DNA from 3 places in the Streptomyces sp. NPDC060194 genome. Region 1 is predicted to be linked to each of the others. Evidence: predicted binding sites of a transcription regulator. Region 1 holds the regulator's gene; each other region holds the start of a gene.
The links. The regulator HrcA, encoded in region 1, represses chaperone genes, less so after heat shock. The targets are predictions, from matches to a motif close to TTNGCACTCNGNNNNNCNGAGTGCNAA.
Positions count from the first base shown of each region.

Region 2: a site for HrcA is predicted at 2,717-2,743, ahead of groL (chaperonin GroEL). Genes of this name have one in related genera too.
Region 3: a site for HrcA is predicted at 5,681-5,707, ahead of groES (co-chaperone GroES). Genes of this name have one in related genera too.

Region 1 covers NZ_JBHWZH010000025.1:20,877-28,715, reverse strand. Annotated here, with positions in the region: gene ACFWEG_RS08345 (hypothetical protein) at 175-684, opposite strand; gene ACFWEG_RS08340 (16S rRNA (uracil(1498)-N(3))-methyltransferase) at 751-1,509, opposite strand; gene ACFWEG_RS08335 (nitronate monooxygenase) at 1,506-2,585, opposite strand; gene dnaJ (molecular chaperone DnaJ) at 2,841-3,974, opposite strand; gene hrcA (heat-inducible transcriptional repressor HrcA) at 3,975-4,991, opposite strand; gene ACFWEG_RS08320 (MBL fold metallo-hydrolase) at 5,130-5,882, shown strand; gene ACFWEG_RS08315 (DUF3097 domain-containing protein) at 5,907-6,719, shown strand; gene hemW (radical SAM family heme chaperone HemW) at 6,803-7,839, opposite strand, start outside.
Region 2 covers NZ_JBHWZH010000055.1:15,026-22,864, reverse strand. Annotated here, with positions in the region: gene ACFWEG_RS14755 (hypothetical protein) at 1-129, shown strand, start outside; gene ACFWEG_RS14750 (AbrB/MazE/SpoVT family DNA-binding domain-containing protein) at 257-580, shown strand; gene ACFWEG_RS14745 (hypothetical protein) at 587-889, shown strand; gene groL (chaperonin GroEL) at 966-2,588, opposite strand; gene ACFWEG_RS14735 (cold-shock protein) at 2,912-3,115, opposite strand; gene ACFWEG_RS14730 (MoaD/ThiS family protein) at 3,644-3,919, opposite strand; gene thrC (threonine synthase) at 3,972-5,288, opposite strand; SAM riboswitch class I at 5,306-5,434, opposite strand; gene ACFWEG_RS14720 (glucosyl-3-phosphoglycerate synthase) at 5,661-6,617, shown strand; gene ACFWEG_RS14715 (trehalose-6-phosphate synthase) at 6,725-7,839, shown strand, end outside.
Region 3 covers NZ_JBHWZH010000036.1:41,288-49,126, forward strand. Annotated here, with positions in the region: gene ACFWEG_RS10915 (hypothetical protein) at 1-360, opposite strand, end outside; gene tsaB (tRNA (adenosine(37)-N6)-threonylcarbamoyltransferase complex dimerization subunit type 1 TsaB) at 576-1,229, shown strand; gene rimI (ribosomal protein S18-alanine N-acetyltransferase) at 1,259-1,702, shown strand; gene tsaD (tRNA (adenosine(37)-N6)-threonylcarbamoyltransferase complex transferase subunit TsaD) at 1,722-2,828, shown strand; gene ACFWEG_RS10935 (hypothetical protein) at 2,825-3,082, shown strand; gene ACFWEG_RS10940 (hypothetical protein) at 3,141-3,668, shown strand; gene ACFWEG_RS10945 (methyltransferase domain-containing protein) at 3,868-5,043, opposite strand; gene ACFWEG_RS10950 (Uma2 family endonuclease) at 5,064-5,639, opposite strand; gene groES (co-chaperone GroES) at 5,850-6,158, shown strand; gene groL (chaperonin GroEL) at 6,270-7,839, shown strand, end outside.

The DNA of each region.
Region 1 (7,839 bases):
GGGAGACGGGGGTGCGGGCGGCCGCGCGCCCGGGAACCTCCGGGGCGCGTGCCCGGGGCGGGTCACGAGGCCCCGGTGCGGAGCGACCTCGCGCGAGCGGGGCCCGGGACACAGGTCCGGGGCCGGACGGCGGGGGCGCGGCCCGCCTGCGTCCTCCGCCCGCGTGCCCCGCCGCTACTTGCCCCGGAAGGACTCCGTGACCGTGACGGTGACGGTCACCGTCGGCCGGCCGCGGTCGCCGGGCGGGGGCGTCACCGTACGGGTCCGGGTGGGGGTCGCGGCCGAGCAGTCGCCCAGGACGGAGGACCGGAAGACCTGCTCGCCGTCCACCTTCGCGGTCAGGCTGCCGCGCACGCACGCCCCGGCGCGCTCCTCGGTGACCTTGCCGGTGAGGGTGATCGGCCTGCCGTCGGTGGTCTCGCCCTCGCAGTCGACGGTGGCGACGCTGCGGACGCTGGGGGTGCGGGTCTCGACGACCCGGCCGCCCTCGCCGTAAGTCGAGGTGCAGCTGAGCCACTGCACCTCGATGCCGCGCCGCTCCAGCGCCTCGGTGCCGCGCCGGTCGGTGGTGAGCGCGACGGCGAACGAGTTCAGCGACCCGTCGACCGGTTGGCACGCCGCCGCCCCGAGCACCGCCGCCCCGGCGAGCCCGGCCGCGGCGAGTCCGCGCCTCCATGCGCCCATGACGAGCAGGGTCCCACCGTCACCGCCGCACGGAAAGACCGCAATCGCCGTATGTATGACGAGAGTTCAGCCCCAGCGCCCCGTGCGCCCCATCAGCAGCGCGGTCGCCGCGGTCCCCGCCGTCGAGGTGCGCAGGACGCTCGCGCCGAGCCGGTACGGCTTCGCGCCGGCCTCGGCGAAGACCGCCAACTCCTCCGGGGACACGCCCCCTTCGGGGCCGACGACCAGCACGATCGACCCGGCGGCGGGCAGCGGAACGGAGGCGAGCGCCTGACTGCCGGCCCCCGGGTCCTCGTGCAGCACCCCCGCGAAGTCCGCCGCGGCGAGCAGCGGGGCCAACTGCCGCGTGGTGCGCGCCTCCTCGACGAGCGGGAAGCGGACCCGCCGCGACTGCTTGCCGGCCTCCCGCGCGGTCGCCCGCCACTTGCCGAGCGCCTTCAGTCCCCGGTCGCCGCGCCACTGCGTGATGCACCGGGCGGCCTGCCAGGGCACGATCGCGTCGACGCCCGTCTCCGTCATCGTCTCGACGGCGACCTCGCCCCGGTCGCCCTTGGGCAGCGCCTGCACGACGGTGATCCGCACCTCCGGCTCGGGCTCGACCGCGAGGGCGTCCACCCGCACGGTGAGCCGCTCCCTGCCCTCCGCGGCGAGCACCACGCAGCTCGCGCGCGTGCCCCGGCCGTCGGTCAGCGTCACGTCCTCACCGGGCTCCAGCCGTTTGACGGAGACGGCGTGCCGGCCCTCGGGGCCCTCCAGCACGAACTCCCCGCCGACGGCCACTACGGCCTCGGCGAGGGCCTCGACGACGAACACGGGGGCGGTCATGCGGTCCTCCTGCGGGCCGTCTCGTTCTCGGCCGCCTCGATCTCGGCGGCCAGCAGGTCCACCAGCTGGGCGGCGGGCAGTTCGCGGGCCATCCGGTGGCCCTGGCCGGCCCACAGGGCCATGCCCTGCGCGTCGCCCATCTTCGCCGCGGCCTTGCGCAGCCCGCTGGTCAGGTGGTGCACCTGCGGGTACGCGGCGGGCGCGTAGCGTCCGTGCTCGCGCACGAAGCGGTTGACCAGGCCGCGCGCGGGCCGCCCGGAGAAGGCCCGGGTCAGCTCGGTGCGGACGAACAGCGGGTTGGTCAGGGCCTGCTTGTGCAGCACGTTGGCCCCGGACTCCGGGCAGACCAGGAACGCGGTGCCGAGCTGTGCCGCGTCCGCGCCGGCCGCGAGGACGGCGGCGATCTGCGCGCCGCGCATCAGCCCGCCCGCCGCGATGATCGGCAGCGGCACCGTCTCGCGGACCTGCGCGACGAGCGAAAGCAGCCCGAAACCGGCCCCGCTGCCGTCGAGTTGGGGGTCGTCGCGATGGGTGCCCTGGTGGCCGCCGGCCTCGACGCCCTGCGCGCAGACGGCGTCCGCGCCGGCCCACTGCGCGGCCTGCGCCTCCTCGGCGCTGGTGACGGTGACGATCGTGTAGGTGCCGGCGCGGGCGAACCGGTCGAGGACGTCCCGGGTGGGGCACCCGAAGGTGAAGGAGACGACCGGTACCGGGTCGTCGACGAGTATCGCCGTCTTCGCCTCGAAGCCGTCGTCCGAGGGCCCGTCGGTCTCCCCGAGCGGCGTCTCGTACCAGGCGGCCTCGCCGGAGAGCTGGTGCCGGTAGACCTCGACGGAGGCCGCGTCGGCGGCGCCGGGCTGCGGCAGGAAGAGGTTGACGCCGAACGGCTGGCCGGTCAGCCCGCGGACCTGTTTGATCTCCTCGTACATCCCGTCCGCGGTCTTGTACCCCGCGGCGAGGAAGCCGAGCCCGCCGGCCTCGCTGACGGCGGCGGCGAGCTGCGGCCCCGACGCGCCGCCCGCCATCGGGGCCTGCACGATCGGATACGGGCAGAGATCGGTCAACACGGTCGGCATGACGGCATCGTGCCACGACTCGCCGAACCGTCCGAATCCCCCGGCACACGGGGCCCGTGCGTGACACGGCGAAGCCCGGACTCCCGCCGCGCGGACACGACCCGGCGGCGCCCGAGCCGTCGGCCGCACCGCGCCGCACGCGGCTCGTGCCCCCGCGGGAGAAGCCTGCGCCACGCGGCCGGTGCATCGCGGCCGCCCGCGCACGCGAAGGGGCGGGCCGAGGGCCGTGGCCCCCGACCCGCCCCGCGAAGCCTCTCAGCGGCCGTTGAACGCGTCCTTGAGACGCGAGAACAGCCCCTGCTGGCCCGGCTGGAACTGCCCCGTGGGGCGCTCCTCGCCGCGCAGCGCGGCGAGTTCGCGCAGCAGCCGCTCCTGCTCGGGGTCGAGCTTGGCGGGGGTGAGCACCTCGACGTGCACGATGAGGTCCCCGCGCCCGCCGCCGCGCAGGTGGGTGATGCCGCGCTGGTGCAGCGGGATCGACTGCCCCGACTGCGTGCCGGGCCGGATGTCGACCTCCTCGACGCCGTCGAGGGTCTGCAGCGGCACCTTGGTGCCGAGGGCCGCCGCGGTCATCGGCAGCGTGACCGTGCAGTGCAGGTCGTCGCCGCGCCGCTGGAACACCTCGTGCGGGGTCTCGTGGATCTCGACGTAGAGGTCGCCGGCGGGTCCGCCGCCGGGGCCCACCTCGCCCTCGCCGGCCAGCTGGATGCGGGTGCCGTTGTCGACGCCCGCGGGGATCTTGACCGTCAGGGTCCGCCGCGAGCGCACCCGGCCGTCGCCCGCGCACTCCGGGCAGGGGGTCGGCACGACCGTGCCGAAGCCCTGGCACTGCGGGCAGGGCCGCGAGGTCATGACCTGGCCCAGGAAGGACCGGGTGACCTGCGAGACCTCACCGCGGCCGCGGCACATGTCGCACGTCTGCGGGGACGTGCCGGGGGCAGCGCCCTCGCCGCTGCACGTGGTGCAGACGACGGCGGTGTCGACCTGGATGTCCTTCGTGGTCCCGAAGGCCGACTCGTCCAGGGTGACGTCGAGGCGGATCATGGCGTCCTGGCCCCGGCGGGTCCGCGAGCGCGGTCCGCGCTGCTGGGCCTGGCCGAAGAACGCGTCCATGATGTCGGAGAAGTTGCCGAAGCCGCCGGCCCCGAACCCGCCCGCGCCGCCGCCCTGCTGGGACAGCGGGTCGCCGCCGAGGTCGTAGACCTGCTTCTTCTGCGGGTCCGACAACACCTCGTACGCGGCGTTGATCTCCTTGAACCGGTCCTGCGTCTTCGGGTCCGGGTTCACGTCCGGGTGAAGCTCGCGGGCCAGCCTGCGGAAGGCCTTCTTGATCTCGTCCTGCGAGGCGTCGCGGCGCACGCCGAGTACGGCGTAGTAGTCCGTGGCCACTTACGACTCCGCCAGGATCTGTCCGACGTAACGTGCCACTGCGCGTACCGCTCCCATCGTTCCCGGGTAATCCATGCGTGTCGGTCCGACGACGCCGAGTTTCGCGACGGCCTCGTCGCCCGAACCGTAGCCGACCGCGACGACCGAGGTGGAGGTGAGTCCCTCGTGGGCGTTCTCGTGCCCGATGCGTACGGTCATGCCCGAATCCTTCGCCTCCCCGAGCAGCTTGAGGAGCACGACCTGCTCCTCCAGCGCTTCGAGGACGGGACGGATGGTGAGCGGGAAGTCGTGGCCGAAGCGGGTGAGATTGGCGGTGCCGCCGATCATCAGCCGCTCCTCGGTCTCCTCGACCAGGGTTTCGAGCAGCGTCGCGAGGACGGCCTGGACCGTGCCCCGGTCCTCCGTCTCGAACGACTCCGGCAGGTCCTGCACCAGCGGCGGCACGTCGGCGAACCGGCGCCCCACCACCCGGGCGTTGAGCCGGGCCCGCAGGTCCGCGAGCGCGTTCTCCCCGAACGGGGCGGGGCAGTCGACCATCCGCTGCTCGACCCGCCCGGTGTCGGTGATCAGCACGAGCATCAGCCGCGCCGGGGCCAGCCCGAGCAGCTCCACGTGCCGGACCGTCGACCGGGTCAGCGAGGGGTACTGCACGACGGCCACCTGCCGGGTCAGCTGCGCGAGCAGCCGCACCGTACGGCCGACCACGTCGTCGAGGTCGAGCGAGCCGTCCAGGAAGTTCTGGATGGCCCGCCGCTCGGGCGTGGACAGCGGCTTGACGCCGGCCAGCTTGTCGACGAAGAGCCGGTAGCCCTTGTCGGTGGGGATCCGCCCCGCACTGGTGTGCGGCTGGGCGATGTACCCCTCCTCCTCCAGGGCCGCCATGTCGTTGCGCACCGTGGCCGGCGAGACGCCGAGCCGGTGCCGCTCGGTCAGCGCCTTGGAGCCGACGGGCTCCTCGGTGCCGACGTAGTCCTGGACGATGGCGCGCAGCACTTCGAGCCTGCGTTCGTTGAGCATCCGCGCACCTCCAGCTGTGCTTCCCGTCGATCCGTCCCTGGCACTCACTCACTCCGAGTGCCAGCAATCTTCCGGCTCAGTGTACGGCCGGGCGGGGCGGCCGGAGCAACCCGCGTGGGCGTGACTACCCTCGCAGCCATGGCATCCGCACCGGACCACCACGACGGGGAGATCCTCGCCCCCGGCACCGCCCGCCGCCGGCTGCCCGGCTGGGACTGCACCGCCGGGCTCGTCGCCGGTCCGGACGCCGCGCTCCTGATCGACGCCGGCGCCACGCTCCGGCAGGGCGCGGAGCTGCGCGCCTGGGCCGGCGGTCTGCTCGCCCGCTGGTCGGCGGACGGCTTCCCCGTCCCCGACCGGGTGACACATCTCGCACTCACCCATCCCCACTTCGACCACGTCCTCGGCGCGCCCGCGTTCGCCGGCGTCACCGTCCTCGCCGCGGTCGGCTACGACACCCTGCCCGCGGACGAGGTCGTCTCCGACGCGGTGCGGCACGGTGTCGAGGCGGCCGCCGCGGCCGAGGCCGGGGACCTGTTCGTGCGGCCCGACCACCTGGTCTCCGGGGAGCGGACCGTCGAGCTCGGCGGGGGCCGGCAGGCGGTGCTCGCCAACGTCGGCCCCGGCCACACCGCGCACGACCTGGCGGTCCTGGTCCCCGGCGGGCCCGACGCCCCGGACGTCGTCTTCTGCGGCGACCTCGTCGAGGAGTCCGGGACGCCCCAGGCCGGCCCCGACGCGCTGCCCGCGCGCTGGCCGGCCGCGCTCGACCGGCTCCTCGCCCTCGGCGGCGGGGCCGCGCGCTACGTCCCCGGGCACGGCGCGGTCGTCGACGCCGGCTTCGTCCGCGCCCAGCGCGCCGCGCTCGCGCAGCGGTTCGGCGTGTCCTGACGTCCGGCGGACACAATGATCCGCATGACGCCGCGACACTACGACCCCGACCTCACCCCCGCCTGGAAGAAGCAGGCGCCCGCGCCCGAGGTCCCCGCCGAGCGGGACCTCGTCGTCGAGGAGGTCGCGACCGGCTTCTGCGGGGCGGTGATCGGCTGCGAGGCCGGCACGGTCACCCTGGAGGACCGCTTCGGCAAGCACCGGGTCTTCCCGCTCGACCCGCGCGGCTTCCTCATCGACGGCCGCACCGTCACCCTCGTCCGCCCCGCGGCCGGCCCCGCGCGGCCCACCCGCACCGCGTCCGGCTCCCTCGCCGTCCCCGGCGCCCGCGCGCGGGTCGCCCGGGCGGGGCGGATCTACGTCGAGGGCCGCCACGACGCGGAACTCGTCGAGCGGGTCTGGGGCGACGACCTGCGCGTCGAGGGCGTCGTCGTCGAGTACCTCGAGGGCGTCGACGACCTGCCCTCCGTCGTCGCCTCCTTCTCCCCCGGCCCCGACGCGCGTCTCGGCGTCCTCGTCGACCACCTCGTCACCGGCTCCAAGGAGTCCCGCCTCGCCGCACAGGTCACCCACCCCGACGTCCTCGTCCTCGGCCACCCCTACATCGACGTCTGGCAGGCCGTGAAGCCCTCCTCCCTCGGCATCCCCGCCTGGCCCGTCGTCCCCCGCGGCCAGGACTGGAAGACCGGCGTCTGCGCGGCGCTCGGCTGGCCCGCCGACACGGGCGCGGCCTGGCAGCACATCCTCTCCCGCGTCCACTCCTACAAGGACCTGGAACCCGAACTCCTCGGCCGCGTCGAGGAACTGATCGACTTCGTCACGGCCCCGGCCGAGTAGGTCCCCGCCGCGGCTTCGGCGCGAGCCGCCGAAGGATCTCGGCCCGGCCGGCGTTCGAGGCCGCGCGGGCGCGGCCCCGGAACCTAGTCCACCAGGTCGCGGACGACCGCGTCGGCGAGGAGGCGGCCCCGCAGCGTCAGGACCGCCCGCCCCGCGGCGAAGGGGGCAGGGTCCAGGAGCCCGTCCGTCAGAGCCCGCCGCGCCGCGGCAAGACCTGCCGGCCGCAGCAGGGCCAACTCGCAGCCCTCCCGCAGCCGCAGCTCAAGGAGGACGCGCTCGACCCGCCGGTCCTCCCCGGACAGCACCTCCCGCCCCGCCCCCGGCGACCGCCCCTCCGCCAGCGCCGCGGCGTACGCACCGGGGTGCTTGACGTTCCACCACCGCACGCCACCCACGTGGCTGTGCGCCCCGGGCCCGGCCCCCCACCAGTCCGCCCCCCGCCAGTACAGCTCGTTGTGCAGGCACCGCCCGGCGGCCGAGGTGGCCCAGTTGGACACCTCGTACCAGTCGAAGCCCGCCGCCGCGAGCACCTCGTCGGCGATCAGGTACCGGTCCGCGTGCTCGTCGTCGTCCGTCATGGGGACCTCCCCCCGCCGGATCCGTCGCGCGAGCTGCGTCCCCTCCTCGACGATCAGCGCGTACGCGGAGACGTGGTCGGGCCCCGCCCCGATCGCCGCGTCCAGCGACGCCCGCCAGTCGTCGTCGCTCTCCCCCGGCGTCCCGTAGATGAGGTCGAGGTTGACGTGGTCGAAGCCCGCCGCCCGCGCCTCCCCGACGCACGCCTCGGGCCGGCCGGGGGTGTGCGTCCGGTCGAGCACCTTCAGGACGTGCTGCCGCGCGCTCTGCATCCCGAAGGAGATCCGGTTGAACCCGCCCGCCCGCAGCTCCGCGAGGTACGCCGGGTCGACGGAGTCGGGGTTCGCCTCGGTGGTGACCTCCGCGTCCGGCGCCAGGCCGAACTCCTCCCGCACCGCCCCGAGCATCCGCACCAGGTCCCCCGCGGCGAGCAGCGTGGGCGTTCCCCCGCCGACGAAGACCGTCCGCACCGGCCGGGGGTCGTCGCCGAGCGCCTTCCGCGCGAGCCGGACCTCGTCGACCAGGGTGTCGGCGTAGTTGTCCC
Region 2 (7,839 bases), on a different contig from region 1:
CCCGCCTCCCTCCCCGACGGCTTCTGCCCCTCCTGCCACCCCGCCCGCCGCGCACCCGCACCGCCCTCACCACCGCCGGTCGACGCCCACGCCCACGCCGCCGCCATCCGCGCGGCTGTGCGGAAGTAGGAAATTCCAACTGTGCAAAATTTCGTCGCCGCTCGTATCCTGAGAGACGCGCACGTGTCGTCGAGACGCGCATGGGTCGCCGAGATGCGCGCTCGACGGCAGAGAAGCCACGCGGAAGGGGCTGGCCATGGCTTTGGACACCCGCATAAGGGCCCAGCTGCGAGAAAAGGGGCAGCTGACACTGCCAAGCGAGATCCGTCGCGCGCTCCACATCGAACCGGGCGACGACGTCGAGTTCGTCGTGCGCGAGGGTCAGGTCATCCTGCGCGGCCTGACCTCGGTCCCGGCCGATCAGGCATGGTTCTGGACCGAGGAGTGGCAGGCGGGCGAGCGTGAGGCGTCGGAGCAGATCGCGCGCGGCGAGGGCACGGTGCACGGCAGCGCCGAGGAGATGTTCGCCGCACTGGGCGTGCCCGACGCCGAGCCGGACCGCGCCCCGGAAGGTGACTGACCGCCTGTGCCCACTTTCGAGGTGACGCCGCGCTTCAGCAGGGACTTCGCCGACCTCGCACCTGCACAGCAACGACGCTTCCGCCGCGTCGTCACCGAGCACTTCGTGCCCGATCTGGAATCCGGGATCTTCCGGCCGGGGCTGCGCATCAAGGGCGTTCAGGCGGCCCCGGGTGTCTACGAACTGACCTGGGCCCCCGACGGCCGCGCGACCTGGGCCTACGGGGATCAGAAGATCGCCGGCATGCCGCACGTGATCTGGCGCCGCATCGGCACCCACAGCATCTTCACCCCACCGCCCGGCCCGTGACACGCCCGAGGGCGGCACCCCCTGTGACAGGGGTGCCGCCCTCGGTGTGGTGGAGCGGTGGAGCCTGAGCCGGGGCTCAGAAGTCCATGTCGCCGCCCGGCATGCCGCCCGGCGCGGCCGCGGCGGCCTTCTCCGGCTTGTCGGCGATGACGGCCTCGGTGGTGAGGAAGAGCGCGGCGATGGAGGCCGCGTTCTGCAGCGCGGAGCGCGTGACCTTCGCCGGGTCGATGATGCCCTCGGCGATCATGTCCACGTACTCGCCGGACGCGGCGTTGAGGCCGTGGCCGATCGGCAGGTTGCGGACCTTCTCGACGATGACGCCGCCCTCGAGACCGCCGTTGACGGCGATCTGCTTCAGCGGGGCCTCCAGGGCCAGCTTGACCGCGTTCGCGCCGGTCGCCTCGTCACCCGAGAGCTCCAGCTTCTCGAAGACCGCGGAGGCCTGCAGCAGGGCCACGCCGCCACCGGCGACGATGCCCTCCTCGACGGCCGCCTTCGCGTTGCGCACGGCGTCCTCGATGCGGTGCTTGCGCTCCTTGAGCTCGACCTCGGTCGCCGCGCCGGCCTTGATGACCGCCACGCCGCCCGCGAGCTTCGCCAGGCGCTCCTGGAGCTTCTCGCGGTCGTAGTCGGAGTCGCTGTTCTCGATCTCCGCGCGGATCTGGTTCACGCGGCCGGCGACCTGGTCGGACTCGCCCGAGCCGTCGACGATGGTGGTCTCGTCCTTGGTGATGACGACCTTGCGCGCCCTGCCGAGCAGGTCCAGGCCCGCGTTCTCGAGCTTGAGGCCGACCTCCTCGGAGATGACCGTGCCGCCGGTGAGGATGGCGATGTCGTTCAGCATGGCCTTGCGGCGGTCGCCGAAGCCCGGGGCCTTGACGGCGACGGACTTGAAGGTGCCGCGGATCTTGTTGACGACCAGCGTCGACAGGGCCTCGCCCTCGACGTCCTCGGCGATGATCAGCAGCGGCTTGCCCGACTGCATGACCTTCTCCAGCAGCGGGAGCAGGTCCTTCACGCTGGAGATCTTCGAGTTCACGATCAGGATGTACGGGTCGTCGAGGGACGACTCCATGCGCTCCATGTCCGTGGCGAAGTAGGCCGAGATGTAGCCCTTGTCGAAGCGCATGCCCTCGGTGAGCTCGAGCTCCAGACCGAAGGTCTGCGACTCCTCGACGGTGATGACGCCTTCCTTGCCGACCTTGTCCATCGCCTCGGCGATGAGCTCGCCGATCTGGGTGTCGGCGGCGGAGATGGAGGCCGTGGAGGCGATCTGCTCCTTGGTCTCGACGTCCTTCGCCTGCTCCAGGAGCGCGGCGGAGACGGCCTCGACGGCCTTCTCGATGCCCCGCTTCAGGGCCATCGGGTTGGCGCCGGCGGCGACGTTGCGCAGACCCTCGCGGACGAGCGCCTGGGCCAGGACGGTCGCGGTCGTCGTACCGTCACCGGCGACGTCGTCCGTCTTCTTGGCGACCTCCTTGACGAGCTCCGCGCCGATCTTCTCGTACGGGTCCTCGAGCTCGATCTCCTTGGCGATGGAGACACCGTCGTTGGTGATCGTGGGGGCGCCCCACTTCTTCTCAAGGACGACGTTGCGGCCCTTGGGGCCAAGGGTGACCTTGACGGCGTCGGCGAGCTGGTTCATCCCACGCTCGAGGCCGCGGCGGGCCTCCTCGTCGAACGCGATGATCTTGGCCATGTGAAGTGGTCCTCCCGGACAGGGGTGGCGTTCTTCCAGGACCGCGTCCGCGCCCGCGACGGACGGCCCGCCGGCCGTGTGGTTCCTTGCCCCACCCGGCCGCGGGCCTCACCGACCCGGTCCAAGTTCTGTCACTCTCACTCGGAGAGTGCTAAGCCCAATGATTAGCACTCGACCCCTGCGAGTGCAAGCGGGTACCACAGATCCCGACCCTCCGCACACCGGCCACCCGCGACGCACGCAGGGCCCGCACCCCTGGTGAGGGGGTACGGGCCCTGCGGCGTGAGTACGTGGCTGGTCGGTCGCGCCGGGATCGGGAGTGATCAGACGGCGAGCTTGACCATGTCGGCCTGCGGACCCTTCTGGCCCTGCGAGATCTCGAACTCCACCCGCTGACCCTCTTCAAGGGTGCGGTATCCGTCCATCTGTATCGCGCTGTAGTGGACGAAGACATCCGCACCACCGTCGACCGCGATGAAGCCGTAGCCCTTCTCCGCGTTGAACCACTTGACGGTGCCCTGGCTCATGACCAACTCCCCTGTTACTGGCCCGTGCACAGGCCCGCACTGCGCGGACCCGGGTCAGACCTTGCGCCGTGGCGCGTCGACCGCGGCTGAATGTATCTGCCCAACTGCCCTCTGCAACAGGGCAATCGGCCGGGGAATCCGGTCAGCGCCCCGACCACCGAATGCGGAGGAAAGGCGGCGAGTGGGGAGGAGTCGGTCCGGCCAAAAGACGCTTACGGGGTGAATGCGCCCCGTAATTTGTCTTTATCTTTTCGTGACGTCCGTGTGAACCGGAGCGATTCGCCCTCGACCCGGCGGGCTTCATATGCGCCTGGCACGGGACCGGAAGAGAGGGGCTCGGCAATCGTACCGCGCTCAACAATGCAGAATCGCCCCTTCCGCTTGTCCGCGGAAGAGGCGATCCGTATGCCGGAAGCGAATTCCGGCTCGGCGCGTCACGCGCGCCCGGGCGGCGACGCGACCGGGCGCGGTCGCGAGCTCGCGGCGTCACGTCCGCGCGGCGTCACGCGCGCGGGACCGCGGCCGCGGTCAGCCGCCGGCGACCGCCGGGATGATCGACACGCCCGCGCCGTCGGGCGTGGCCGTGTCCAGGCCCTGCTCGAAGCGGACGTCGTCGTCGTTGACGTAGACGTTCACGAACCGGCGCAGCCTGCCCTGGTCGTCCAGGACGCGGGCCGCGATGCCGGTGTGGTTCTTCTCCAGGTCGGCGATGACCTCCGCGAGGGTCGCCCCCTCGGCGGCGACCTCGGCCTCCCCGCCGGTGTACGTCCGCAGGATGGTCGGGATCCGGACCTTGACGCTCATGCTCGTTCTCCTCGCTGGATTGCTCGCTGGGATCGACCCGGGCGACAGGGTGTCAGTGGGCCAGGCCCGCGTCACGGAACGCGTCCAGGGACGGGCGGATGGTCGCGGACGGGCCGGTGGTCGGGGCCACCGCGTCCAGGGTCTTCAGGCCGTCGCCGGTGTTGAGGACGACCGTGGTGAGCGCGGGGTCGAGCAGCCCGTTCTCGATCAGCTTCCTCGTCACGCCGACGGTCACCCCGCCCGCGGTCTCCGCGAAGATGCCCTCGGTCCGCGCGAGCAGCTTGATCGCGTCCACACACTGCTCGTCGGTGACGTCCTCCACCGCGCCGCCGGTGCGCCGCGCGATGTCGAGCACGTACGGGCCGTCGGCCGGGTTGCCGATCGCGAGCGACTTGGCGATGGTGTCGGGCTTCTGCGGACGGACCACGTCGTGCCCGGCCTTGAAGGCCGCCGAGACCGGCGAGCAGCCCTCGGCCTGCGCGCCGAAGATCTTGTACGGCTTGTCCTCGACCAGACCGAGCCTGATCAGCTCCTGCAGGCCCTTGTCGATCTTCGTGAGCTGCGAGCCGGACGCGATCGGGATGACCAGCTGGTCGGGCAGCTCCCAGCCCAGCTGCTCGCAGATCTCGTACGCGAGCGTCTTCGAGCCCTCGCCGTAGTACGGGCGCAGGTTGACGTTGACGAAGCCCCAGCCCTCGCCGAGCGGGTCGCCGATGAGCTCGGAGCAGAAGCGGTTGACGTCGTCGTAGTTGCCCTCGATGCCGACCAGGTCGCCGCCGTAGACCGCGGCCATGACGACCTTGCCCTGCTCCAGGTCGTGCGGGATGAACACGCACGAGCGGAAGCCGGCCCGCGCGGCGGCGGCGCCGACCGCGCCGGCGAGGTTGCCGGTGGAGGAGCAGGACAGGGTGGTGAACCCGAACGCGCGCGCCGCCTCGACGGCGATCGCGACGACGCGGTCCTTGAAGGAGTGCGTCGGGTTGCCGGAGTCGTCCTTGACGTACAGGCCGCCGGTCACGCCCAGCTCGCGGGCGAGGTTGTCGGCCTTGACGAGCTTGGTGAAGCCGGGGTTCAGGCTGGGCTTGGTCGCCACGTCCGCGGGGACGGGCAGGAGGGGGGCGTAGCGCCAGATGTTCCGGGGGCCCTCGGCGATGAGCTTCTTCAGCTCCTCGGGGCTGCCGCTCGGCAGGTCGTAGGCGACTTCGAGCGGCCCGAAACAGAGCTCGCAGGCGAAGATCGGGCCGAGCGGGAAGCGCTCGCCGCACTCGCGGCACGACAGCGCGGCGGCGGGGCCGAGATCGACGGGGGTGGCGTTCCGAGCGGCGGCCGACGGAGATTCCGTGGTGCTTGCAACAGTCTCAACAGCCATGATGGCGAGGCCCTTTCTCCTCATCTTCCCCGCGGCGACCTTCGCCACGAGACGGAATTGGCACCTTCCCCTCCGTGACCTCGCGGTCGACGGGGTGGTTGCCGGGACTTCAACGGGCCGTATCCCTCTGTCCCTCTGGATGAGCGCTATGGCGACAGGTCGCGGACCTGTGCGTTTGTGGGCAGTCTGGAACTGCCGGGTGCAGGTGCGGGACACCTGCCTGTCACAGACGGTCAACCCCCGACATGCGAAGGTCATACGCCTTGCCCAAGACTGTAACCGACACACCGGATGGTTGAGATAGTCGTCCGAACGGCGAGATGGGTCACAGCCCGGCCGAGGGCAGAAGCCGATACGTAAGGGGACACGCACGTGCTCGAAGACGTGGAGCGCTGGCTCCTGAGCCGATCCTGGTCCGTGTCCGACCGCCCGGTCGACGGGCTGCTCGCGGCGAAACGATCCTCCCGGCAGACGGTCAGCGTCGTGCTGCCCGCGCTGAACGAGGAGGCGACCGTCGGCGACATCGTCACCGTCATCCGCCGGGACCTGATCGAGGCGCTGCCCACCCCCCTGGTGGACGAGATCGTCGTCATCGACTCCGGCTCCACCGACCGCACCTCCGAGGTGGCCGCGGCCGCCGGGGCGCGCGTCGTGCACCGGGACACGATCCTGCCGCGCGTCCCGGCCGCGCGGGGCAAGGGCGAGGTGCTGTGGCGCTCGCTGATGGTGACGTCCGGGGACATCGTCGCGTTCGTCGACGCCGACCTGAAGGAGTTCGACTCCGACTTCGTGGTCGGCATCGTCGGCCCGCTGCTGACGGAGCCGGACGTCGACCTGGTGAAGGCCATGTACGACCGCCCGCTGCGCGACGAGGCCGGCCAGGGCGGCCGGGTCACCGAGATGATGGCCCGCCCGCTGATCAACCTCCACTGGCCGCAGCTCGCCGGCTTCGTCCAGCCGCTGGGCGGCGAGTACGCGGCCCGCCGCACCCTCCTCGAACAGCTGCCCTTCCCCGTCGGCTACGGCGTCGAGATCGGCATGCTCATCGACTCCCTCAACCTCGTCGGGCTCGACGCGCTCGCCCAGGTCGACGTCGGCGTCCGCAAACACCGCCACCAGGACGGCCGCGCGCTCGGCCGCATGTCCGCGGCCATCTACCGCACCGCCCAGCTCCGCCTCACCCGAGGCAACCTCGTCCGCCCGAAGCTGACCCAGTTCGAGCGCTCCGAGGACGGGACGGGATTCGTGCCGGCGACGTACGACGTGGACACCGTCGAGCGGCCGCCGATGCGCGAGATCAGCGAGTACACGGCGCGTCGGGCGGCGTGATGCCGGGGTGCCCGGCCCGGGGTGGTCGGGTTGTCCCCAGGCGTGGGGTTGTCCACAACCCCGCGCTCGCACGTTTGAGCGTTTCGGTCTGGGGCTAAGTTCGCGACATGGTCTCTCAGCACGGCGCCCAGGTCCTCGTCGCATCGAACCGCGGCCCCATCACGTACAGCCTCGGCGACGACGGCGAGCTCGACGCGCGGCGCGGCGGCGGCGGGCTGGTCTCCGGCCTGTCGTCGGTCTCCGACAAGCTGTGGGTCTGCTCGGCGCTCGGCGACGGCGACCGCGAGGCGGTGCGGCGCGGCGTCTCCGAGGACGGGGTGCGGATGCTCGGCATCGCGCCCGAGACGCACGCGGACGCGTACAACGGGATCGCGAACTCGGTCCTGTGGTTCGTGCACCACATGCTGTACCAGACCCCCCTGGAGCCGGTCTTCGACGCGGAGTTCCGCCGCCAGTGGGCCGCGTACGAGGCGTACAACCGCGCCTTCGCCGAGGCGCTCGCCGAAGAGGCCGCCGAGGGCGCGGCCGTCCTCGTGCAGGACTACCACCTGTGCCTGGTCCCCGGCCTGCTCCGCGAGCTGCGCCCCGACCTGCGGATCGGGCACTTCTCGCACACCCCCTGGGCCCCGGTGGACTACTTCCGCCTGCTGCCCGACGACATCGCCGAGCAGCTCCTGCGCGGCATGCTCGGCGCCGACCGGCTCGGCTTCCTCACCCGCCGCTGGGCCGACGCGTTCACCGCCTGCGCCGAGGACCGCCTCGGCGGCCTCGACGGCACCGAGGTCGGCGTGCACGGACTCGGCGCGGACGCCGACTTCCTGCGCGCCCGCTCCCACGAGGCGGACGTCGACGAGCGCCTCGCCGAGCTCCGCGCGGACGTCGGCGCGGCCGCCGACGGCACCCCCCGCCGCACGGTCGTCCGCGTCGACCGCACCGAGCTGTCGAAGAACATCGTCCGCGGCCTGCACGCCTTCCGGCACCTGCTCGACACCCGCCCGGAGTGGCGCGACCGCGTCGTCCACGTCGCCTTCGCCTACCCCTCCCGCCAGGACCTCGCCGTCTACCGCGACTACATGGCGGAGGTCCAGCGGGTCACCGACGAGATCAACGCCGCGTACGGCACGGACACCTGGACCCCGGTCCAGCTCGGCCTCAAGGACGACTTCGCCCGCTCCCTGGCCTCCTACCGCCTCGCCGACGTCGCCCTCGTCAACCCGATCCG
Region 3 (7,839 bases), on a different contig from region 1:
GTCCGAGCCGGTCGTCGACTTCGAGCGGGAGGACACCGGGGTGGTGCCGAGCGCCGGGTCGACGGTGCCGGGCGTGACCTCGAAGGTGCGCGAGACGTCCCCGGTCTCGGTGACGAGCCAGACCCGGTCCTGCCCGAGCGAGTAGACGACCCGCTGCCCGGTGCCGGAGTCGGCGGGCAGCGCCTTCGGGTCGGTCTTCTTCCCGGGGGCCTTCGGGGCGGTGGACTCCTTCGAGGAGCCGCCCTGCTCCTTGCCCAGGTCGGCCGGCACGTTCGCCGAGGCCTGCCAGCCGAGGAATCCGACGACCGCGAGGGCCGCGGCGGTCAGCCCGGCCACGATTCCCGAGCTGCGACTTGCCACCCTGGCTCCCCATTCCGCCTGCGAAGCACCTGCTCCGGCGCCGCTTCCGCTTTCGCGGCTGACGTTAGCAGCACCGCCCCCGCCCGCCACCGGGGCAGGCCGGACGGCTCGACGGCGACCCCGGCGGCCCCTCCGCCCTGCCCCCCGAGGCCTCCTGGACGGTGCCCTTGCCGTTCCGTTCCGCGTCGCGTGCCGGGAGCGCCTACTCTGTTGACGTGCTTCTGCTCGCTCTGGATACCGCCACGCCCGCCGTCACCGCCGCGCTCCACGACGGCGAGCGCGTCGTCGCCGAGACGTCCCAGGTCGACGCCCGCCGGCACGGCGAACTGCTCCTCCCGGCCGTCGACCGGGTCCTCGCCGACGCCGGCCTGAAGCTGGAGGCCGTCACCGGCGTCGTCGTCGGCACCGGCCCCGGCCCGTACACCGGCCTGCGGGTCGGGCTCGTGACCGCCGCGTCCTTCGGCTCCGTGCTCGGCGTGCCCGTGCACGGCGTGTGCACGCTCGACGGGCTCGCCTACGCCGCCGAGGTGGAGGGACCGTTCGTCGTCGCGACGGACGCCCGCCGCAAGGAGGTCTACTGGGCGCGGTACGAGGACCGGCGCACCAGAACGGGCGAGCCGGCCGTCGACCGGCCCGCGGAGATCGCCGAGCGGGTCGCCGGGCTGCCCGCCGTCGGCGCGGGCGCGCTGCTCTACCCCGACACCTTCCCCGACGCCCGCGCCCCCGAGCACGTCTCCGCCGCCGCGCTCGCGGCGCTGGCGGCCGAGCGGCTCGCGGCCGGCGAGGCCTTCCCCGACCCGCGCCCGCTGTACCTGCGCCGCCCCGACGCGCAGGTGCCGAAGAACTACAAGGTGGTCACCCCGAAGTGACCCCGCCGAACGCCACGACCCTGCGCGAGATGCGCTGGTGGGACATCCGCGCCGTGCTCGCCCTGGAGAAGGAGCTGTTCCCGCAGGACGCCTGGTCCAAGGGGATGTTCTGGTCCGAGCTGACCCACTCCCGGGGGCAGGGCGCCACCCGCAGGTACGTGGTCGCCGAGGACGCCGGGGGCCGCCTCGTCGGCTACGCGGGCCTCGCCGCGGCGGGCGACCAGGGGGACGTGCAGACGATCGCCGTCGCCGAGGACCACTGGGGCAGCGGCGTCGGCGCCCGGCTCCTCACCGACCTCCTCGAACACGCCTCCGCGTTCGACTGCGCCGAGGTGCTCCTGGAGGTGCGCGTCGACAACGTCCGCGCGCAGAAGCTCTACCACCGCTTCGGATTCGAGCCGATCGGCTTCCGGCGCGGCTACTACCAGCCCGGCAACGTCGACGCGCTCGTCATGCGGCTCGGGAAGCTCTGAAGGGAACGAAAGACAGGCCATGGCTGACGAACCGCTCGTCCTCGGCATCGAGACCTCCTGCGACGAGACCGGCGTCGGCGTCGTCCGCGGCACGACCCTGCTCGCCGACGCGGTCGCCTCCAGCGTCGACGCGCACGCCCGCTTCGGCGGCGTCGTGCCCGAGATCGCCTCGCGCGCGCACCTGGAGGCGATGGTCCCCACCGTCGAGCGCGCGCTGAAGCAGGCGGGCGTCGCCGCGTCCGACCTCGACGGCATCGCCGTGACGGCCGGCCCCGGCCTCGCCGGCGCGCTGCTCGTCGGCGTCTCGGCGGCGAAGGCGTACGCCTACGCGCTCGGCAAGCCGCTGTACGGGGTCAACCACCTCGCCTCGCACATCTGCGTCGACCAGCTGGAGCACGGGCCGCTGCCCGAGCCGACGATGGCGCTGCTCGTCTCCGGCGGGCACTCCTCGCTGCTGCTCGCCCCGGACATCACCACCGACGTCCGCCCGCTCGGCGCGACGATCGACGACGCGGCCGGCGAGGCGTTCGACAAGATCGCCCGGATCCTGAACCTGGGATTCCCCGGCGGCCCGGTCATCGACCGCTACGCGCGCGAGGGCGACCCGGACGCGATCGCCTTCCCGCGCGGGCTCACCGGCTCGAAGGACCCGGCGTACGACTTCTCGTTCTCCGGGCTGAAGACGTCCGTCGCCCGCTGGATCGAGGCGAGGCGGAACGCGGGGGAGGAGGTGCCGGTGCGGGACGTGGCGGCGTCCTTCCAGGAGGCGGTCGTGGACGTGCTGACCCGCAAGGCGGTGCGCGCGTGCAAGGACGAGGGCGTCGACCACCTGATGATCGGCGGCGGGGTCGCGGCGAACACGCGGCTGCGGGCGCTGGCGGCGGAGCGGTGCGAGAAGGCGGGCATCCGGCTGCGGGTGCCGCGGCCGGGGCTCTGCACCGACAACGGGGCGATGGTCGCCGCGCTCGGCGCGGAGATGGTCGCGCGGAACCGGCCGGCCTCCGCGTGGGACCTGTCGGCGGACTCCTCGCTGCCGGTGACGGACCCGCACGTGCCGGGCCGTGCGCACGGGGGCCACTCCCACGACCACGTGCACGAGACCGCGAAGGACAACCTCTACTCATGACGGTCGCCCTGATGTGGGAGGCGAAGGCCGCGCCCGGCCGGGGCGCGGAACTCCTCGCCTGGGCCCGCGCGTGCGTCCTCGCCCCCGCGCCGGTCCGCCGCGAGACCTACACCGCCCCTGCGGACCGCGTCCTCGTCATCACCCACTGGGACGCGGCGTTCGACGCACCGCTGCCCGAACTCCCGCCCCCACCCGACGAGTTGACGGCCCGCCCGCCGCACCGGTGGCGCTTCGAGGCGGCCGCGGAGGACTGAACGGGGCGGGGGCGGTCATCCGATGTGCATGGAGACTTCGGACGCTCAACTCGTGCCCGTGGCCGGAAAGTTGATGGAGTTCACCGGCGTGGTCTGGCAGGACCTGCTGCTCAACGCCCTGACCGCCGCGGCCGCGTACGGCGTCATCGTCTGGTTCATCTGGTGGCGCCGGGAGTGGAAGTACGGCAACGAGGGCGCCGTCAAGCGCTACAAGGGCGACGAGCAACGCAACGACGGTCTGCGGGCCCGGTCGCGCTGGATCATGGCGGCCGTCTCCATCCCGGCCGCCCTGATCCTGGCCGGGTACGGCCTGGTGCTCTGGCTCGGCACCTCGGGCAAGGCCTCCGGCGGCGGGCTGCTCGCGCTCGTCCTGGCCGGCGTCCTCCTCCTCGCCTGGCCGGTCCTGCTGCGCTTCGCCCGCCCCGGCATCCCCCGCCCCGCCCGCGCCCCCCACGACGGCGGCCGCGTCGCCCGCGAGAAGGTCAAGGCGCGCGAACGCGAGGAGAAGCTCCGCGAGGAGGGCCGCAAGGCCGTGGCCAGCCTCCGCCCGCTCCCGGGCACCCCCGGCCGACCGCGCGAGCGCTGAGCGCGCGGGGCCGTACCGGGCGAGGCCCCGCCTCCGGCTCGGCGGCGCCGCCTCACCAGCTCGGGCCCGCCCCTGTGGTCCCGCGTCGCCTCTGCCGCCCGCTCGCCGGTGTGCGCGGCCGGACCGGGCGTCGTTCCGGACCCGCCGTCGCCGCGCTCCGGCCGCGGAGGTCCTCGCCGCGCTGACGGGGCCGGTCCGGTCAGCCCTTCGCCGGGTGGCCGATCAGCATGGTCGGGGCGCCCGCGACGCGGGTCAGGAAGACCGTCGCCGCGTTCGGGCCCGAGAGCTTCATCTTGCGGCGCAGTTCCTCGGGCTCGACGGCCGAGCCGCGCTTCTTGACGGTCAGGACGCCGACCTCGCGTGCGCGGAGGAGCGCTTTGAGCTTCTTGACGCCGAAGGGGAGGACGTCGGTGATCTCGTACGCGGTGGCGTACGGCGTCTCGCGCAGTTCGTCCGCGGTGACGTACGCGATCGTCTCGTCGATGAGCCCGCCGGCTAGGTCGTCGGCGACCTCGGCGACGAGGTGCGCGCGGATGACGGCGCCGTCCGGCTCGTAGAGGTAGCGGCCGACGGACCGCACCGGCGGGTCGGGCAGGCCGCGACCGGTCAGGGTCGCGGCCGACGGCAGCAGGGTCGCGCGGACGCGGCCCGGCTCGCCGCCCCGCCACAGGACCGCCTCCTTGACGTCGCCGCCGTCGGAGATCCACTCCGCCTCGAAGCCGTCGGGGACGGCGTCGTGCGGGATGCCGGGCGCGACCTTCAGCGCGGCGAAGGGTGCGCGGCGGGCGGCCGCGGTCGCCCAGGACAGCGGGGGCGAGTACGCCTCGGGGTCGAAGATCCGGCCGCGCCCGCCGCGCCGCGCGGGGTCGACGAAGACGGCGTCGTAGGGCGCGGTGTCGACCTCGGTGACGTCGGCGCAGCGGACCTCGATCAGGTCCGCGAGGCCGAGCGCGTCCGCGTTGGCGCGCAGCACCTCCGCGGTGAGCGGGTCGCGGTCGACGGCGAGCACCGCGATGCCGGCCCGGGCGAGCGGGATCGCGTCCCCGCCGATCCCGCAGCACAGGTCGGCGACGCTCCGCACCCCCCGCGCGGCGAACCGCGCGGCCCGGTGCTCGGCGACCGCCGCACGGGTCGACTGCTCGACCCCGTTCGGCGTGAAGAACATCCGGTACGCGTCCTCCGCCCCGAACTTCGCCACCGCCCGCTGCCGCAGCCGCGCCTGCCCCAGCGCCGCGGACACCAGCTCCGCGGGGTGCTCCCGCCGCAGCCGCGTCGCCGTCGCCAGCTCCCGCGCCGGATCGTGGTCCCGCAGCCCGTCGAGCAGCGCGAGACCCGCGGGCGAGCGGAGGGCGGCGAAGGCGTCGAGATCGTTCACCGGGCCATTGTCGGCCTTGGTCAGTAGAGCGTGTCCAGCGCGATGGTCATCGGGAACGGTGCCGCGATGTCCAGCGTGCCGCGGTGGATGCCGGTGGCGACATAGGCGCCGGTGGTGTCGTCGAGCTCGTAGGTGTGCACCACCGGCTTGTCCTTCTCGTTCTCGATCCGCCAGAAGTGCCGGATGCCGGCCTGGGCGTACTTGAACGGCTTGGTCTGCCGGTCGCGTTCCTCGGACTCGGCGGAGACGATCTCGACCGCGAGCACGACCTCGGAGGGCAGGTACTGCGTTCGTGAGCCCTGACGGGGGGCATTCACGATCAGCACGTCCGGTTCGGGGCCCTGCCGTTTCGCCAGCCGCACGGTCATCTCAGTGACGACGCGCAGTGGGGGTTCGTCTGCCGGAACGACATCCTCTATGGCGTTGGCCAGCCGCCGCATTACCACGCTGTGAAAGTCGGTCTGCGGCGACATCATGATGAGCGCTCCGTCGATGAGCTCGAACGCCGGGGCGTCGGCCGGAAGCCGGGACAGGTCGTCCACCGTCCAGCCGCCGGGCGGAGGGTAGAACCAGTCGGGGATCGGTTCTGCGGTCATGCCGCTCAGGGTAGTCCCGAGCCACCCACGCGGGTACGCGATTGGCACTCCGCTTGACCGAGTGCTAATCGCGGTCATAGTCTCGGGCCTGGCACTCACCGCAGGAGAGTGCCAACCAGCGACCGGACGGTTCGGCCCCCGCGACGGCGGACCCACCTGGTCGCCACCCCATGACGTAAAACCCCGTAGATCTCCGAAGGGGGAGACCGGATCGTGACCGCAAGCTCCAAGGTTGCCATCAAGCCGCTCGAGGACCGCATCGTGGTCCAGCCGCTCGACGCCGAGCAGACCACCGCCTCTGGCCTGGTCATCCCGGACACCGCCAAGGAGAAGCCCCAGGAGGGCGTCGTCCTGGCCGTGGGCCCGGGCCGCTTCGAGAACGGCGAGCGCCTCCCGCTCGACGTGAACGTCGGCGATGTCGTGCTCTACAGCAAGTACGGCGGCACCGAGGTGAAGTACAGCGGCGAGGAGTACCTCGTCCTCTCGGCCCGCGACGTGCTCGCGATCGTCGAGAAGTAATTCTCCTCGCACTTTCTGCATGTGATCCGCGCTCCTGGCCCCTGCTACTCATCGAAGCCGGGCGGCAGGGGCGCGGTTCGTCTTTCCCCCGAGAGGACTGACTGAAGCTCCATGGCGAAGATCCTGAAGTTCGACGAGGACGCCCGTCGCGCCCTTGAGCGCGGCGTCAACAAGCTTGCCGACACGGTCAAGGTGACGATCGGCCCCAAGGGCCGCAACGTCGTCATCGACAAGAAGTTCGGCGCGCCCACCATCACCAACGACGGTGTGACGATCGCCCGCGAGGTCGAGCTCGACGACCCGTACGAGAACCTCGGCGCTCAGCTGGTGAAGGAGGTGGCGACCAAGACCAACGACATCGCGGGCGACGGTACGACCACCGCCACCGTGCTCGCCCAGGCGCTGGTCCGCGAGGGTCTGCGCAACGTCGCCGCGGGCGCCTCCCCGGCCTCCCTGAAGAAGGGCATCGACGCCGCGGTCCGCGCCGTCTCCGAGGAACTCCTCAAGACCGCGCGCCCGATCGACGACAAGTCGGACATCGCCGCCGTCGCCGCGCTCTCCGCGCAGGACCCGCAGGTCGGCGAGCTGATCGCCGAGGCGATGGACAAGGTCGGCAAGGACGGTGTCATCACCGTCGAGGAGTCGAACACCTTCGGTCTCGACCTGGACTTCACCGAGGGCATGGCCTTCGACAAGGGCTACCTCTCGCCCTACATGGTCTCCGACCAGGAGCGTATGGAGGCCGTCCTCGACGACCCGTACATCCTGATCCACCAGGGCAAGATCGCCTCGATCCAGGACCTGCTCCCGCTGCTCGAGAAGGTCATCCAGGCCGGCGCGTCGAAGCCGCTGCTGATCATCGCCGAGGACGTCGAGGGCGAGGCGCTCTCCACCCTCGTCGTGAACAAGATCCGCGGCACGTTCAACGCCGTGGCCGTCAAGGCCCCCGGCTTCGGCGACCGCCGCAAGGCCATGCTCGGCGACATCGCCACCCTCACCGGTGCGACCGTCATCGCCGAGGAGGTCGGCCTCAAGCTCGACCAGGCCGGTCTGGACGTGCTCGGCACGGCCCGCCGCGTGACCGTCACCAAGGACGACACCACCATCGTCGACGGCGGCGGCGACGCCTCCGAGGTCACCGGCCGCGTCAACCAGATCAAGGCCGAGATCGAGTCCACGGACTCCGACTGGGACCGCGAGAAGCTCCAGGAGCGCCTGGCCAAGCTCGCCGGCGGCGTGTGCGTCATCCGCGTCGGCGCGGCGACCGAGGTCGAGCTCAAGGAGAAGAAGCACCGTCTGGAGGACGCCATCTCCGCGACCCGCGCCGCGGTCGAGGAGGGCATCGTCTCCGGTGGCGGCTCCGCGCTCGTCCACGCCGCGAAGGTCCTCGAGGGCAGCCTCGACAAGACCGGCGACGAGGCCACGGGTGTCGCGGTCGTCCGCCGCGCCGCGGTCGAGCCGCTGCGCTGGATCGCCGAGAACGCGGGCCTCGAGGGCTACGTCATCACCTCGAAGGTCGCCGAGCTGGAGGCCGGGCAGGGCTTCAACGCGGCCACCGGCGAGTACGGCGACCTGGTGAAGGCCGGCGTCATCGACCCGGTCAAGGTCACCCGCTCCGCGCTGGAGAACGCCGCGTCCATCGCCTCGCTGCTCCTGACGACCGAGACCCTCGTCGTCGAGA